DNA from 2 places in the Kitasatospora sp. NBC_00458 genome. Region 1 is predicted to be linked to the other one. Evidence: riboswitches for the same ligand, from Rfam matches in the RefSeq annotation. Region 1 holds a riboswitch; the other holds the start of a gene.
The links. Region 1 has a riboswitch for cobalamin ahead of metE (5-methyltetrahydropteroyltriglutamate--homocysteine S-methyltransferase). Riboswitches for the same ligand answer to the same signal wherever they lie in the genome.
Positions count from the first base shown of each region.

Region 2: another riboswitch for cobalamin. It lies ahead of OG550_RS23395 (FecCD family ABC transporter permease); the one in region 1 lies ahead of metE (5-methyltetrahydropteroyltriglutamate--homocysteine S-methyltransferase).

Region 1 covers NZ_CP107904.1:6,931,514-6,938,571, reverse strand. The annotation lists gene metE (5-methyltetrahydropteroyltriglutamate--homocysteine S-methyltransferase) at 1-1,451, opposite strand, end outside; cobalamin riboswitch at 1,677-1,899, opposite strand; gene cobF (precorrin-6A synthase (deacetylating)) at 2,084-2,842, shown strand; gene OG550_RS28285 (anthranilate synthase family protein) at 3,432-5,486, shown strand; gene OG550_RS28280 (TetR/AcrR family transcriptional regulator) at 5,743-6,414, shown strand; gene OG550_RS28275 (SdrD B-like domain-containing protein) at 6,629-7,058, shown strand, end outside.
Region 2 covers NZ_CP107904.1:5,607,358-5,614,415, forward strand. The annotation lists gene OG550_RS23375 (GNAT family N-acetyltransferase) at 23-499, opposite strand; gene OG550_RS23380 (nuclear transport factor 2 family protein) at 509-892, opposite strand; gene OG550_RS23385 (ABC transporter substrate-binding protein) at 973-1,968, opposite strand; gene OG550_RS23390 (ABC transporter ATP-binding protein) at 1,997-2,770, opposite strand; gene OG550_RS23395 (FecCD family ABC transporter permease) at 2,815-3,906, opposite strand; cobalamin riboswitch at 4,012-4,140, opposite strand; gene sodN (superoxide dismutase, Ni) at 4,227-4,622, opposite strand; gene sodX (nickel-type superoxide dismutase maturation protease) at 4,811-5,275, shown strand; gene OG550_RS23410 (CGNR zinc finger domain-containing protein) at 5,282-5,878, opposite strand; gene OG550_RS23415 (amino acid ABC transporter ATP-binding protein) at 6,025-6,825, opposite strand; gene OG550_RS23420 (amino acid ABC transporter permease) at 6,822-7,058, opposite strand, start outside.

The sequences.
Region 1 (7,058 bases):
TGCACCAGGACGTCCAGTCCGGCCTTCTCCTGGTAGGCGACGACCTCGCGGACCTCCGCCTCCATCCGCTCCCGGTACCCGGTCCCGTCGAGGCGGCCGGCGCGCAGGTCGGCGCGGGCGGTGCGCAGCTCGGCGGTCTGCGGGAAGGAGCCGATGGTGGTGGTGGGGAGCAGCGGCAGGCCGAGGCGGGCGCGCTGGGCCTCGGCGCGCTCGGGGTAGGCCTGGGCGCGGCGGGCGTCCCCGGGGGTGGTGGCGGCGACGCGGGCGCGGACCGCGGGGTCGCGGGTGAGCGCGGAGGCGGCGCGGGAGGCGAGGTCGGCGCGGTTGGCGGCGAGTTCGGCGGTGATCGCGTGGACGCCCTCGCGCAGGCCCCGGGCGAGGGTGGTGATCTCGGCGGTCTTCTGGCGGGCGAAGGCGAGCCAGCGGGCCACCTGCGGGTCGAGGTCGCGTTCGCGGCCGGCGTCGAGCGGGACGTGCAGCAGGGAGCTGGACGGCGCGACGTCCACCCGGTCGGCCAGGCCGAGCAGGGTGGCGAGGGTGGTCAGCGACTTCTCCAGGTCGTTGATCCAGATGTTGCGGCCGTCCACCACGCCGGCCACGAGGCGCTTGCCGGGCAGTCCGCCGACGGCGGCGAGGTCGGCGAGGTTGGCGGCGCCGGGGCCGGTGAAGTCCAGGCCGACGCCCTCGACGGGGGCCTTGGCGAGGACCTTCAGGGCCTCGCCGGCCCGGTCGAAGTAGGTCGCGACGAGGATGCTCGGCCGGTCGGTGAGCGCGCCGAGCTCGCGGTAGACCCGGGCGGCGGCGTTCAGTTCGGCGGGGGTGCGGTCCTGGACGAGCGCGGGCTCGTCCAGCTGGACCCACTCGGCGCCGGCCGCGCGCAGGTCTCCGAGGAGTTCGGCGTAGACGGGCAGCAGCCGGTCGAGCAGGGTGATCGGCTCGAAGCCGGCGGCCACGCCGGGCGCGGGCTTGGCGAGCAGCAGGTAGGTGAGCGGGCCGACCAGTACCGGGCGGGCGCGGTGGCCGAGGGCGAGGGCCTCGCGCAGCTCGGAGACCGGCTTGGCAGAGTCGGCGGAGAAGACCGTGTCCGGCCCCAACTCGGGTACGAGGTAGTGGTAGTTGGTGTCGAACCACTTGGTCATCTCCAGTGGCGCGACGTCCTGGGTGCCGCGGGCCATCGCGAAGTAGCCGGCCAGCGGGTCGGCGTCGACGGCGGCGCGGTGGCGCGGCGGGATCGCGCCGACGGCGACCGTGGCGTCCAGCACGTGGTCGTAGAACGAGAAGTCGCCGGTAGGGACTTCGCCGATCCCGGCCTCGGCCAGCTGCCGCCAGTTGTCGCGGCGCAGGCCGGCGGCGGTGGCCTGCAGTGCGTCGGCGTCGACGCGGCCGGCCCAGTAGCCCTCGACGGCCTTCTTCAGCTCCCGGTTCGGCCCCTGCCTCGGGTAGCCGTACACGGTGGCCTGCGGGGCGGTGGAGTGCGGCGCGGCGGCCTGCGGACCTGCCTGCGCGGCGGCCTGCGGGGTGGTGGAACTCGTTGACACGGAACTCTCCTTCGCGAGTCGCGCTGCGATCCCGGGAGAGCACGCGGACGCGAAGGTACGGCAGCGGGGACGCGGCACCGAGTCGTGCCCGCCCGCTTCGCCGACCCGCCCACGAGGTCACCGAGATCACCGCGTACGGGGTGCACGCGGGCAGTGGCAGGTCTTCGGACTCGCGGGCACGCCCGCCCTTGAAGGGCGGACACCTAGTGGCCGTCGCTTCCCGGGCCCCGGTGGGGCCCAGTGCATGTGACGGCGGTCGTTCCCACTCACCGCTGCGGGGCAGTCCCGGATTCCCACCGGGTTCCCTCTTGCGACGCGCCTGCCTGGCTGGCAGGGCGAACCGACTGCGGGGCACAGCCTAGGCCCACCCGAGCCGCGCCGTCGGCGATTGTCCGGATGGCGGATGGCCGCGTGGGCGCGCAGGGCGCCGTGGCCGACACGGGCGGGCGGGGAGAGGAGCAGCGGGCGGCGGACGGCGGGCGGCGGACAGCGCGGCGGACGGGCGGGCGGTGGCCGGACAGCGGACGGACGGCACAATCGCTGTCATGCAGCACATCTTCGTCATCGGCATCGGCGCGGGCGACCCCGACCACCTGACCCTGCAGGCGGCCAAGGCCCTCGCCCGCACCGACGTCTTCTTCATCCTCGACAAGAACGAGGAACGCCAGGACATGATCCGGCTGCGCCGGCAGATCCTGGGCGAGCACGGCCGGCCCGGCCACCGCGTGGTGGAGGTGTCGGACGCGGAGCGGGACCGCACCACCCCGGCGTACGCGGCGGCCGTGGAGGACTGGCGCAGCCGCCGGGCCGACCTGGTCGAGCGGCTGGTCGCCGAGCACCTCGGCCCGGAGGAGACCGGCGCGTTCCTGGTCTGGGGCGACCCGAGCCTCTACGACAGCGTCATCGCCGTGATCGACGAGGTGCTGGCGCGCGGGGGTGCGGCGTTCGGGTACGAGGTGATCCCGGGGATCAGCAGCGTCTCGGCGCTCGCCGCGCGGCACCGCACCACGCTGACCCGGGTCGGCCGTCCGGTGCAGATCACCACGGGCCGGCGCCTCGCCGAGGGATTCCCCGAGGGCGTGGACGACGTGGTGGTGATGCTCGACGGGCGGGCCGCCTTCACCGCGGTCGACCCGGAGGGGCTGGAGGTCTTCTACGGCGCCTACCTCGGCACGCCCGACGAGATCCTCGCCGCCGGTCCGCTCGCGGAGACCGCCCCGCGGATCCGGGAGCTGCGCGAGGAGGCCCGCGTGCGCAAGGGCTGGATCATGGACACCTACCTGCTCCGCCGCACGGAGGGCTGACGCCCGCCCATGCGCCGTCCCCGCACCGGCGGGGGCGGCGCATTCGTGTGTGCGGACGGGGTCCGCGGGGCCGCGTCCGCTGGACGGGTTCCGCGAGCCGGGGAGCGGGCCGGGAGACGCGGGACGGGGTCCGCGGAACGGGTCGCACAGGAAATGCTTGACGTTTGTTGACCGCGAGTAGGTAAGGTTAGCCTCACTTCATATACAGCGTCCAACGGGAGCTGCAGATGGCCCTTCGACCATGTCGCGCCGGCCGTCCTGTCCAGCCCTGTCCGGACCAGACCCACCCCCGCCGTGCCGGCCCGGACCGTTCCGGCCTCCATCGCAGCGGCTCCGTCCGTCGGGACGGCACCCCCTGTCGTGACGGCACAGCTCGGACCGGCCCCGCCCCCGGGCGGCAGGGTCCGGCGCGGCCGGGTGTGGGCGGCACCCGCCACCTCCGCCGCCACCCTCCCGGAGGGACCGCTCCCTTGACGATCCCGCAGACAGCCCCGTACTCCACGCCGACCGCGGCTCCGAGCGCACCGCCGACCGGTTCACCGGCCGGATCACCGGGTGCGCCGCCGACCGCCGCCGGAAGCGTGCGGCGATGACCAGGACCGCCCAGCGCCTGCTCCGCCTCATCACCGGCTCCGCGCCGCCGCCGTTCGCCCTGGTGCACCGCCCCGGGACCACCGGTCCCGGCATCCTCGACGTCCTCACCGGCACGGTGAGCCACCCGGCCCGGATCGCCGACCTGCCCGTACCGGTGCCGGACACCGACGCCCCCGGCCGCCACCACGTCCTCGCCCTCCTCCCCCGCCTGCCACAGGGCGAAGGCCCCGCGCCGGGGGGACCGGCCAGGCCGGGTGGACTGACCGGGCCGGGTGGACTGACCGCGCTCACCGTCACCGAGCAGGCGCTGGCCCCGGTCGCGGAGGTGCTCGGACTGCTGCCCGGCACACCGGTCGCCCTCACCGAACCGGACGCCGGCCCCGTCGGCGCTCCCGGCGTGCCCGGCGTGCCCGGCGTGCCCGGCACCGGGCGCCCCTTCGCGGCCACCGTCGCCGACTGGTCGCCGACCGCCGCGCTCGCCCTCTTCCGGCGACTGCTGGGACGACACCCGGGCTCGTACTGGACGTTCGTCGTGCACACCGGTGACCACGCCTTCATCGGAGCCTCGCCCCGTCGCCACGTCGCCCTCGACCGCGGCACCGTCGTACTGAACCCGGTCGGCGGCACCCACCGGTACCCGTCCGACGGGCCCGCCCCCGAGGGGCTCCTGGCCTTCCTGGCCGACCCCGAGGAGGCCGCCGGGCTCTACCGGGCGGTCGACGAAGGACTCGGAACGGCGGGTCGGCTCTGCGAGGACGGCGGCCGGATCACCGGTCCCCGCCTGCGGAGCACGCACCGGCTCGCCCACACCGAGTACCTGGTCGAGGGCCGGACCACCCGCGACGTCCGGGAGATCCTCCACGAGACGCTCCCCGCGCCGACCGCCCCCGACGACGGAGCAGCGCTCGACGACGGAACCTCCCCCGCCGCCGGGGCCGCCCCGGACGGCCACCCCGGCGTGATCGCGCTGATCGGCAGGGACGGCCGCGGCCGCCAGGCCCTGGACTCCGCCGTGCTCGACGGGACCGCCGACATCGACGCGGCCGGCCGTCTGCGGTTCCACCCCGCTCCGGCCCGGGTGCACGGGTCGGACCCGGCGGCGACGGCCGGAGCGGCAACCAGGACGACGGCCGAGACCGCCGGCCTGCTCCGGGCCCTGGCAGCCGACGCCCCCGTGCCCGGGGAGCGCGCACCGGAACCGCCCGACCTCGGCTCGCACCCCGCCGTCCGCCGGGCCCTCGCCGGCCGCAACGAGCCGCTCGCCGCCTTCTGGCAGTCGGCGCCGGGCGAGCGCGCACGACCGGTGCCCGCGCTCGAAGGTCGCCGGATCCTCGTCCTGGACTCCGGGGACGCGCTGACCGCCCCGGACCGGACCCTGCTCACCGCCCTCGGCGCCACCGTCGAGGTCCGCCGGCTCGACGAACCGCACACCACCGGCCCGAACGGCACCGGCCCGTGCCTCACGGGCCCCCACCTCGCCGGCCCCTACCTCGCAGGCCAGTACCCCGCCGGCCCGGACCCGTTCGGCGTCGACGCCTACGGCCTGGACGGGTACGACCTGGTGGTCACCGGTCCCGGCCCCGGCGACCCCCGGCGGAGCACCGGCCCCGGGATCGCCCGGCTCCGGACCGCCACCGCGCGGCTGCTCTCGAACGGCACCCCGTTCCTCGCGGTCGGCCTCGGCCACCAGGTGCTCTGCACCCTGCTCGGCCTGGCCGTCGTCCGCAGACCCGTCCCGCAGCGGGGCGTCCAGCGGGTCGTGGACCTGTTCGGGCGGTCCGAGCCGGTCGGCTTCCACTCGGCCTTCGTCGCCCGCTGCGGCTCCGAGGACTTCCCCTCCCTCTGGCGGCCCGGCAGCGTCCGGGTCTCCCGCGACCCCGCCGACGACGAGGTCCACGCCCTGCGCGGGCCGGACTTCGCCTCCGTGCAGTTCCATCCGGCGTCCGTCCTCACCCGCAACGGCCCCGCGGTCCTCGGCGGCCTGCTCGCCGATCTGCTGGCGGAACCGGCCGAACGGGCCGAACGGGCCGAACCGGCCGGAACCGCCTGAGCGGGCCGGGAGGCGGTCGGCAGCGGGTGCCGCCGACCGCCTCCCCTCCCGTCCCGGCCGCACCGCCTCTTGAACGCCGTCCAAGCGGCGGTGCGAACCCCCGCCGATGGGCCGCCGCTGACATCGAAAAGGCCAGGTCAACGCGCCCCCGGGGCGGCGCCGCAGCCCGGCGGGCGCACGGCACCGGCTCTCGCCAGACTCTCGGGCGCTGAACTAGGGTCGCCGTATGATCCGGTCCCCCCGCAGACGCTCCCGCATGGCCGAAGGCCTCCCGCCCATCACCGCGGAGAAGATCGTGGCCGCCGCCCTGGAGCTGACCAGGGCGCATGGGCTGGACAACTGGTCGATCCGGCAGCTGTCGGGGGCCCTCGACGTGTGGCCGGGCGTGATCTACCACCACATCGGCGACCGCGACGCCGTGGTCGCCGAGGTCACCGACGCCGTCGTCGCCGCCATGCCCGTCCCGGACCGGGACCTCCCCTGGCGGCAGTGGTTCACCGAGCTCCTGGTCGACGGGCGGGCGGTGATGCGGCAGCACCCGGGCGTCGCCCGCCGGATGTGCCTCGTCGGCCCGACCGTCCCCGCCGCCCTGCCCGCCATCGACACCGGGGTGCACATCCTGGAGCGCGCCGGATTCGGCGCGGACGCCGCCCCGGTCTACCGCTACCTGTTCGACAGCGCCTTCCTGCTGGTCGCGTCCGAGGACGACCGCGCCGCGACCCCGGCCGCCCGGTACGACCCGCACGACGTCCTCGCGGCGTACGAGGACTCCACGGACCACCCCGGCCTGGCCTCCGCGGCCCGGTACGCCCGGTACACCCGGGAGCGCGCCGCCGGCGGGCGGACCGCCGAGGACGCCGCCGCCGCGTTCCACGCCTTCACGGTCGCCCGCGCCCTCGACGGCGCCGAGGCCCTCCTCCCCCGCTGAGCCGCGGCCCCGCGGCCCCGCGCACCCGTAGCCCCAGGCCGCGAAGACCTCGACGGCCGCACCCTCGGCGCTCCCACCCCCGCTCCCCGCTCCCCGCCTCCGTCGGACGGGTGCCTCCGCCCAGCCCGACCGATGTCACCTGATCAGGTGACAGGCCGTCACCGGGCCCCGCGCCGCTCGTGGGCGCGTCCCCCGGTCGGTTGCACTTACCGGCATGCGCATTCCACATCGAACCGGGCGAATCGTTTCGTCGCTCGCCCTCCTCGCAGGTACCCTGCTGGGCGGCGGCCTGCTGGCCACACCGGCGCAGGCCGCGATCTCCTTCACCAAGAGTGTCGACAAGGCGACCGCCTCCCCCGGGGAGAACGTCACCTTCACCCTCCGGTACACCTGCTCGGTGACCGAGTGCACCAACGGGGAGATCATCGACACCCTGCCGGCGAACATGGAGTTCGTCGGCTGGACGCCCGACCCGTCCACGGTCGACGAGGCCGGTTCGACCGTGCCCGCCCAGGGGGCGATGGGCGGCACGATGGACATCAAGCTGAAGAGCCTCAGCCCGGGGACGACGGCCACCATCACGGTGGTGATGAAGTACCCCAACTTCTCCACCCCCGACGGGACCGCCTCGACCAACGCGGCCA
Region 2 (7,058 bases), 1.3 Mb from region 1:
GCGCGCCGGTTTCCTGCGGGTTTCAGCGGGTTCCGGCGCCGGCGAGCGCGTCGCCGGTGAGCCGGTAGACGGTCCAGCCGTTCATCGGCACCGCGCCGAGCGACTCGTAGAAGTCGATCGACGGCGCGTTCCAGTCCAGGACGGACCACTCCATCCGCGAGTAGCCGCGCTCGACGGCGATCCGCGCCAGCTCCAGGAGCAGCGCCTTGCCGTGGCCGCCGCCGCGGGCCGCCGGGCGGACGTAGAGGTCCTCCAGGTAGATCCCGTGGGTGCCGCGCCAGGTCGAGAAGTTGAGGAACCAGACCGCGAAGCCGACCGGCTCGCCGGTGGTGTCGTCCTCGGCGACCAGGCCGAACAGCGCCGGCGCGGCGCCGAACAGCGCCTCGTGCAGCTGTTCCTCGGTGGCCACGGCCTCGTCCGGGGCCTTCTCGTACTCCGCGAGTTCGCGGATCATGGTGTGGATGAGCGGGACGTCGTCGGCGCGGGCGGTGCGGATCATGGCACGAGCCTACTGGGCCGGTTCGGTCTCGTCCCAGGCCTGGACGGAGGTCTGGTCGACGATCCGCCCGTCGCGCAGGCCCGCGACCGAGCTGACCAGCACCCGGAACCCGTCCGGGTAGCGGCAGGACTCCAGGAAGGCGAGCCGGTCGTCCTGGAGCACCACCTGTTCGAGCCGGTGGGTGGTCTCCCGGCCGTAGAGGTCGTCCAGCAGCGCGCCGATCTGGTCCCGGCCGTGCACCACCAGCGGGTGGCTGGGCTGGGTCCTGCGGTCGACCACGCGCAGTTCGGCGTCGTCCGCGTAGAGCGCCAGCAGGGCGTCGGCGTCGGCGTGCTCGATGCCCTCGCGCAGGGCCCCGGTGTCGAAGGCGGGCGGTGCGGCCATGGCGGTCATGTCCTCGCTCCTCCGGTCGGTTCCGTCGGCTCGTACGTTTCGAGCGTACGCCCGGCGGAACCGGCCGGCGGAGCGGTGGTTCAGCGGGCCGGGACGGTGCGCAGGTAGGCGGCCAGCGCGGTGATCGCGGCCGGGTTGCGCGGGCTCTCGACCAGGTCGACGTAGTCCAGGACGAAGATCCGGTCGTTGCGGACCGCGGAGACGCCGGCCAGCGGGGGGAAGGACTTCAGGAACTTCCGCTTGCTCTCGGCGTCCGGGGTGCCGTAGTTGTTGATCACGATCACCTCGGGGTCGCGCTGGACCACGCTCTCCCAGCCGACCGTCGTCCACGAGTCGGCGACGTCGCCCATCACGTTCCGCCCGCCGGCCTTGGCGATGATCTCCTCGGGCGCGGCGAACTTCCCCGAGGTGTACGGCTTGTCCTCGCCGCTGTCGTACAGGAAGACGCCGGGCCGGTACGCCGGCTCGGGCACGGCGGCGACCTGCCCCTTGAAGTCGGCGATCAGCTTGTCGGCCCGGTCCCGGACGTCGAAGATCTCGCCCAGGTTGGCGAGGTCGGTGTAGAGCGCGTCCAGCGGGGACATCACGCCGCGCTCCGGGCCCTTGCCGCTGCGGCAGGACTCGCTGAGCACGTACGAGGCGATGCCCAGGTCGCCCAGCGCCTGCGGGGTGACGCCGCTCGCGTCGTCGAAGCCGTAGTGCCAGCCGGCGAAGACCAGGTCGGCCTTGGCCTCCAGCGCGATCTCCTTGGTGATCTGCTTCTTGGAGAGCCAGGTGGTCCGCTGGTAGCCGTCCTTCCAGGCGACCTTCCCGACGTCGCCCTTGTCGTCGGGCATCACGTAGCCGGCCATCCGGTTCTCCAGGCCGAGCGCCAGCATCAGCTCGGTGATGCCGACGTCGTTGGTCACCGTCCGGGCCGGCTTCTGCTTGAAGGTGAGCTCGGTGCCGCAGTTCCTGACGGTCACCGGGTAGTGGGCGGAGGCGGTGGCGCCGTCACCGCTCGGGGCGATCTCGGCCCCGCAGCCGGTGAGCGCGAGGGTGAGCAGGGCGGCGGCGGCAACGGCCTTGGTGCGCATGGGGGTTCCTTGCTGGATCAACGGGGGGTCACTTGGCGAGTCGGTCGAAGAGCAGCTGGACGGCGCCGGTCACGGGGTGCCGGACGGGCGTCGCCCGGACTCCGAACACCTCGGCGAGCAGCGCGGGTTCGAGCACCTCGGCGGGCGGTCCCGAGGCGACGATCCGCCCGGCCGCGACCACGTACAGCAGGTCGCAGTGGCCGGCCGCGAGGTTGAGGTCGTGCAGCGCGGTGAGCACGGTCGGCCCGGCCTCCCGGACCAGCGCCAGCACCTCCAGCTGGTGGGCGATGTCCAGGTGGTTGGTGGGTTCGTCGAGCACCAGCACCTTCGGCTCCTGGACCAGCGCCCGGGCGATCAGCACCCGCTGCTTCTCGCCGCCGGACAGGCTCAGGAAGCCCCGTTCGGCCAGGTGCGCGGCGCCCACCCGGCGCAGCGCCCCGGCGCACCGCTCGCCGTCGCCGGAGGCGGCGGCGGCGGCGAACCCGCGGCGGTGCGGCAGCCGGCCCATGCCGACCACCTCGGCCACCGTGAAGTCGAACTCGGCGGAGTGCTCCTGCGGCAGCGCGGCGACCCGCCGGGCGGCCTCGCGCGCGGTGAGCGCGTGCAGCTCCTCGCCGCCCAGCCGGACGGCCCCGGCGGCGGGCCGCAGCGCCCGGTAGACGCAGCGCAGCAGGGTGGACTTGCCGCTGCCGTTCGGTCCGACCAGGCCGACGACCTGCCCGGCCGCGGCGTCCAGGGTGACGTCGTGGACCAGTCGGAGGCCGGCCACCTCGACCGAGACGCGGTCGACGGCGAGGTCCAGGGCGGGGGCCGCGGCGGGCCCGGGGACGGTCGTGCGGGCCGTGGTCACCGGCCACCTCCGAAGGAGTAGCCGCGACGGCGCATCAGCAGCAGGAAGCAGGGGACCCCGAGGGCGGCGGTGACCACCCCGACCGGCAGTTCGGCCGGCGCCAGCAGGGTGCGGGAGACGACGTCCACCCAGACCAGCAGCAGTGCCCCGGCGAGCGGGGCGATCACCAGCACCCGGCGGTGTCCGGCGCCGACCAGCATCCGCACCAGGTGCGGGACCATCAGCCCGACGAAGCCGATCGCGCCGCTGACCGCGACCACGGTGCCGGTGACGGCCGCCGTCACGACGAACAGTTCGCGCCGCAGCCGGTCCGGGTCGACGCCGAGCGAGGCGGCCGTCTCGTCGCCCATGGCGAGCGCGTCCAGCCGGCCGGCGGCGCAGAGCAGGTAGGCCGCGCCGGCCAGGACGGTGGCGGCGGCGATCGGCACCGAGGCCCAGGTGGCCCCGCCGAGGCTGCCGAGCAGCCACATCATGGCGGAGCGGGCGGCCTCGCCGCGGGCGGCGGCGAACACCATCAGCGCCGTGACGGCGGAGAAGCCGTAGGACATCGCGGTGCCGGTCAGCACCAGTCGCAGCGGGGTGAGCCCGTAGGCGGTACGGGCCGTCAGGTAGACCAGCACCATGGCGATCAGGGCGGCGCCGAAGGCGGAGACGGACAGCGCCCAGACGCCGAGCGAGGCGAAGGCGCCGAGCATCAGGACGGCGCTGGCGCCGACCGAGGCGCCGGAGGAGATGCCGAGCACGAAGGGGTCGGCCAGCGCGTTGCGGACCATCGCCTGCACCGCCGCGCCGGTGACGGACAGTCCGGCGCCGACGACGGCGGCGAGGACGGCGCGCGGCAGCCGGATCTCCCAGACGATCGCGTAGGCGGCGGCCTCGTCGGCCTCCAGCCGGCCGCCGGTCAGGCCGGCGCCGAGCAGTCGCAGCACCTGGGACCAGCCGAGGCCGGAGGAGCCCAGTGTCACCGCGCAGACCAGGGAGAGCAGCAGGGCCGCGGCGAGGCCTGCGGCCAGCGGGAGGGTGGGTGTCCGGCCCGGTCCGGGCGGGGCGCCGGCCGGCGCCGGTGGTGCGGTGGCGGTGGTGCTCAAGAGGGGCGCGCCTTCGCCTCGGGCCGGTTCGGCGCGGGGCGGCGCGCCCGGGCGGGGATGTGCCGGGGCGCCATCCCCTCGCAGTCCGCGGCGAGTTGTCGGGAGGTCGGCGTCCCGGGGCGATCGGGCTCACGGTGCGGGGCACCGTTTACCGTTGCGGGTCAGCGCCGGATTCGCACCGGCTTCCCCCTCGGGACGCCCTGGCAGCATAACAAGCGCTCAGGGCAGGCAACCCTTACCCGGTCGGATGATCGGGGAAACGCACGGCCGCCCCCGTCCGGCGGTGCGGACGGGGGCGGCCGAAGGGTCGTGAGCGGGGATCAGCCCTGCTTGGTCTCCCAGAAGATCTTGTCGACCTCGGCGATCAGGTCGAGCAGGGCCTGCCCGGTGGCCGGGTCGGTCGACGCCTTGGCGGCCGAGGCGGCCTTCAGGGTGTCGTTGACCAGCTGGTGCAGCTGCGGGTACTTCTCGAAGTGCGGGGCCTTGAAGTAGTCGCTCCACAGCACCGAGATGTGGTGCTTGACGGCCTCGGCGCGCTGCTCCTTGATGATGACGGCGCGGGCCCGGAAGTGCGGGTCCTCGTTGGCCTGGTACTTCTCCTGGGTGGCCTTCACCGACTCGGCCTCGATCCGGGCCTGAGCGGGGTCGTACACGCCGCAGGGCAGGTCACAGTGGGCGTGGGCGGTGGCGCGCGGTGCAAACAGACGAGAGAACATGGGAGTCCTTCCTTAGATCGTCTTCCCGCGGCCGAGATTACCCCGCCGCCCGCGGGGTTTCGCGGTCGGGCAGCGGGCCTAGGGCAAAAGTCGGAGCCGGAACCGTGCGAATCCGGACACCGGCGGGTGACGGTCCGTACGGCAGACTGGGGAGCCGAGGACGCGGTCGGGAGCCGGGAGGAGGAGTCGTGGCGCGGAGCGCGGAATCGGAGGGCGGCACCGCGGGGGGTGGCGCGCCGTTCGGGCTGATCGACGTGGCGGGCGACTCGATGGTGCCGACGCTGCGCGAGGGGGACCAGCTGCTGGTCCGGTACGGGGCGCGGATCCGGCCGGGCGCGGTGGTGGTGTTCCGCCACCCGTTCCAGCAGGACCTGCTGGTGGTCAAGCGGGCCGACGGCCGGCGCCCCAAGGGGTGGTGGCTGCTCTCGGACAACCGGCCGGTGGACAGCGACAGCCGCAGCTACGGCGCGGTCCCGGAGGAGCTGGTGCTCGGCCGGGTGCTGCTGAGGCTGCGCCCGCGCCCGGCCTGGCTGGCCCCGGGCCGCCGGCTGGAGCGGCTGCTGCTCTCCGCCCCGCTGGTCCGGATCCCGGGACTGGCCAGGCGCTTCGGCGTCTGGGTCCGCCCGGAGGAGATCCGGGGGACCGGGGCCTGACCCGCCCTAGCCCTGCCCGGCGATGGCGGCGGCGGCCTCCTGGGCCTCCAGCCGCTTGCGGGCCCGGTAGGCGGCGACGTTCGCGCGGGTCGCGCAGCGGTCCGAGCAGTACCGCCGGGACCGGTTGGTCGAGGTGTCCAGGTAGGCGTTGCGGCAGGGCGCGGCCTGGCAGATGCCCAGCCGGTCGGAGCCCAGCTCGGTCAGGTGGACGGCCAGGCCCATGCAGGCGACGGCGCTGAAGTGCGCGGTCGCGGTCGGGGAGTTGTCGGCGAGGTGCAGGTGCCAGCGGGGCCGACCGTCGGCGTCGAGGTAGTCGTGGCCGGAGACCAGCGGACTGACCGGGAACTCCATCAGCAGGCTGTTCAGCAGGTCGACGCTGCGGAACTCGTCGCCCTCGGCGGCGGCCTCGAAGACCCCGCGCAGCCGGGTGCGGACGGCCCGCAGCCGGGGCAGGTCGGACTCGTCGGCCAGGTCGCGGGCGCGGGAGGAGTCCGAGAACAGTCCGCGCACCGCCTCCACCGAGGTCAGCGCGTCGGTGCCGCGCTCGGGCTCCTCGGTGTTCACCAGCCGGACGGCCAGATCGGCGTACGAGGCGAGCTCCACGGGGGTCCTTCCAGGGTAGGTAACGGGCTGACTGCCTCCAGCCTATTACCCGTTCGGGGAAAACGTCGGCGCCCGGCAGGACCGGCCTGCCGGGCGCCGGGGCGGGCGCGTTCGGGGCGCCCCGGATCGGGGCGCCCCGGCCCGGGTCAGAGCACCTTGGAGAGGAACGCGCGGGTGCGCTCGTGCTGCGGGTCGGTGAGGACCTGGCGCGGGTCGCCGGACTCGACGACCACGCCGCCGTCCATGAACACCAGCGCGTCGCCGACCTCGCGGGCGAAGCCCATCTCGTGGGTGACGACCACCATGGTCATCCCCTCCTCGGCGAGGCCGCGCATGACGTCGAGGACGTCGCCGACCAGCTCGGGGTCGAGCGCCGAGGTGGGCTCGTCGAAGAGCATCAGCTTGGGCTTCATGGCCAGGGCCCGGGCGATCGCCACCCGCTGCTGCTGGCCGCCGGAGAGCTGGGACGGGTAGTTCTTCGCCTTGTCGGCCAGGCCGACCCGCTCCAGCAGGGCCATCCCGCGCTCCCGGGCGGCGCTCCTGCTCTCGCCCTTGACCTGCACCGGCGCCTCGATGATGTTCTCTATGGCGGTCATGTGCGGGAACAGGTTGAAGCGCTGGAAGACCATGCCGATGTCGCGCCGCTTCAGCGCGACCTCGCTGTCCTTGAGCTCGTAGAGCCGGTCGCCCTTCTGGCGGTAGCCGACGAGGTCGCCGTCCACCCAGAGCCGGCCGCCGTTGATCTTCTCCAGGTGGTTGATGCACCGGAGGAAGGTCGACTTGCCGGAGCCGGAGGGGCCGATCAGGCAGAACACCTCGCCCTGCTTGACCTCCAGGTCGATGCCCTTGAGGACGTGCACGGCACCGTAGGACTTGTGGACGTTCTCGGCGCGGACCATCGGGCCGCCCTGGGGGGCGTCGGCGGTCGGCTTGGTCAGATCGGTCATACGTGACCACCTCCCTCGATCCCCGGGACCACGTCGTGCTGGGTCTTCGGGGTGCGCTTCCCGGCGAACAGGCCCCGCAGTCGCTGCAGCGGGGTGGGCGGGAGGGTCCGGTTGGAGCCGCGGGCGTAGTGCCGCTCGATGTAGTACTGGCCGATGGTCAGCACGGAGGTGAAGGCGAGGTACCAGAGGCTGACCACGATCAGGATCGGGATGTTCTGGTAGTTCCGAGAGTA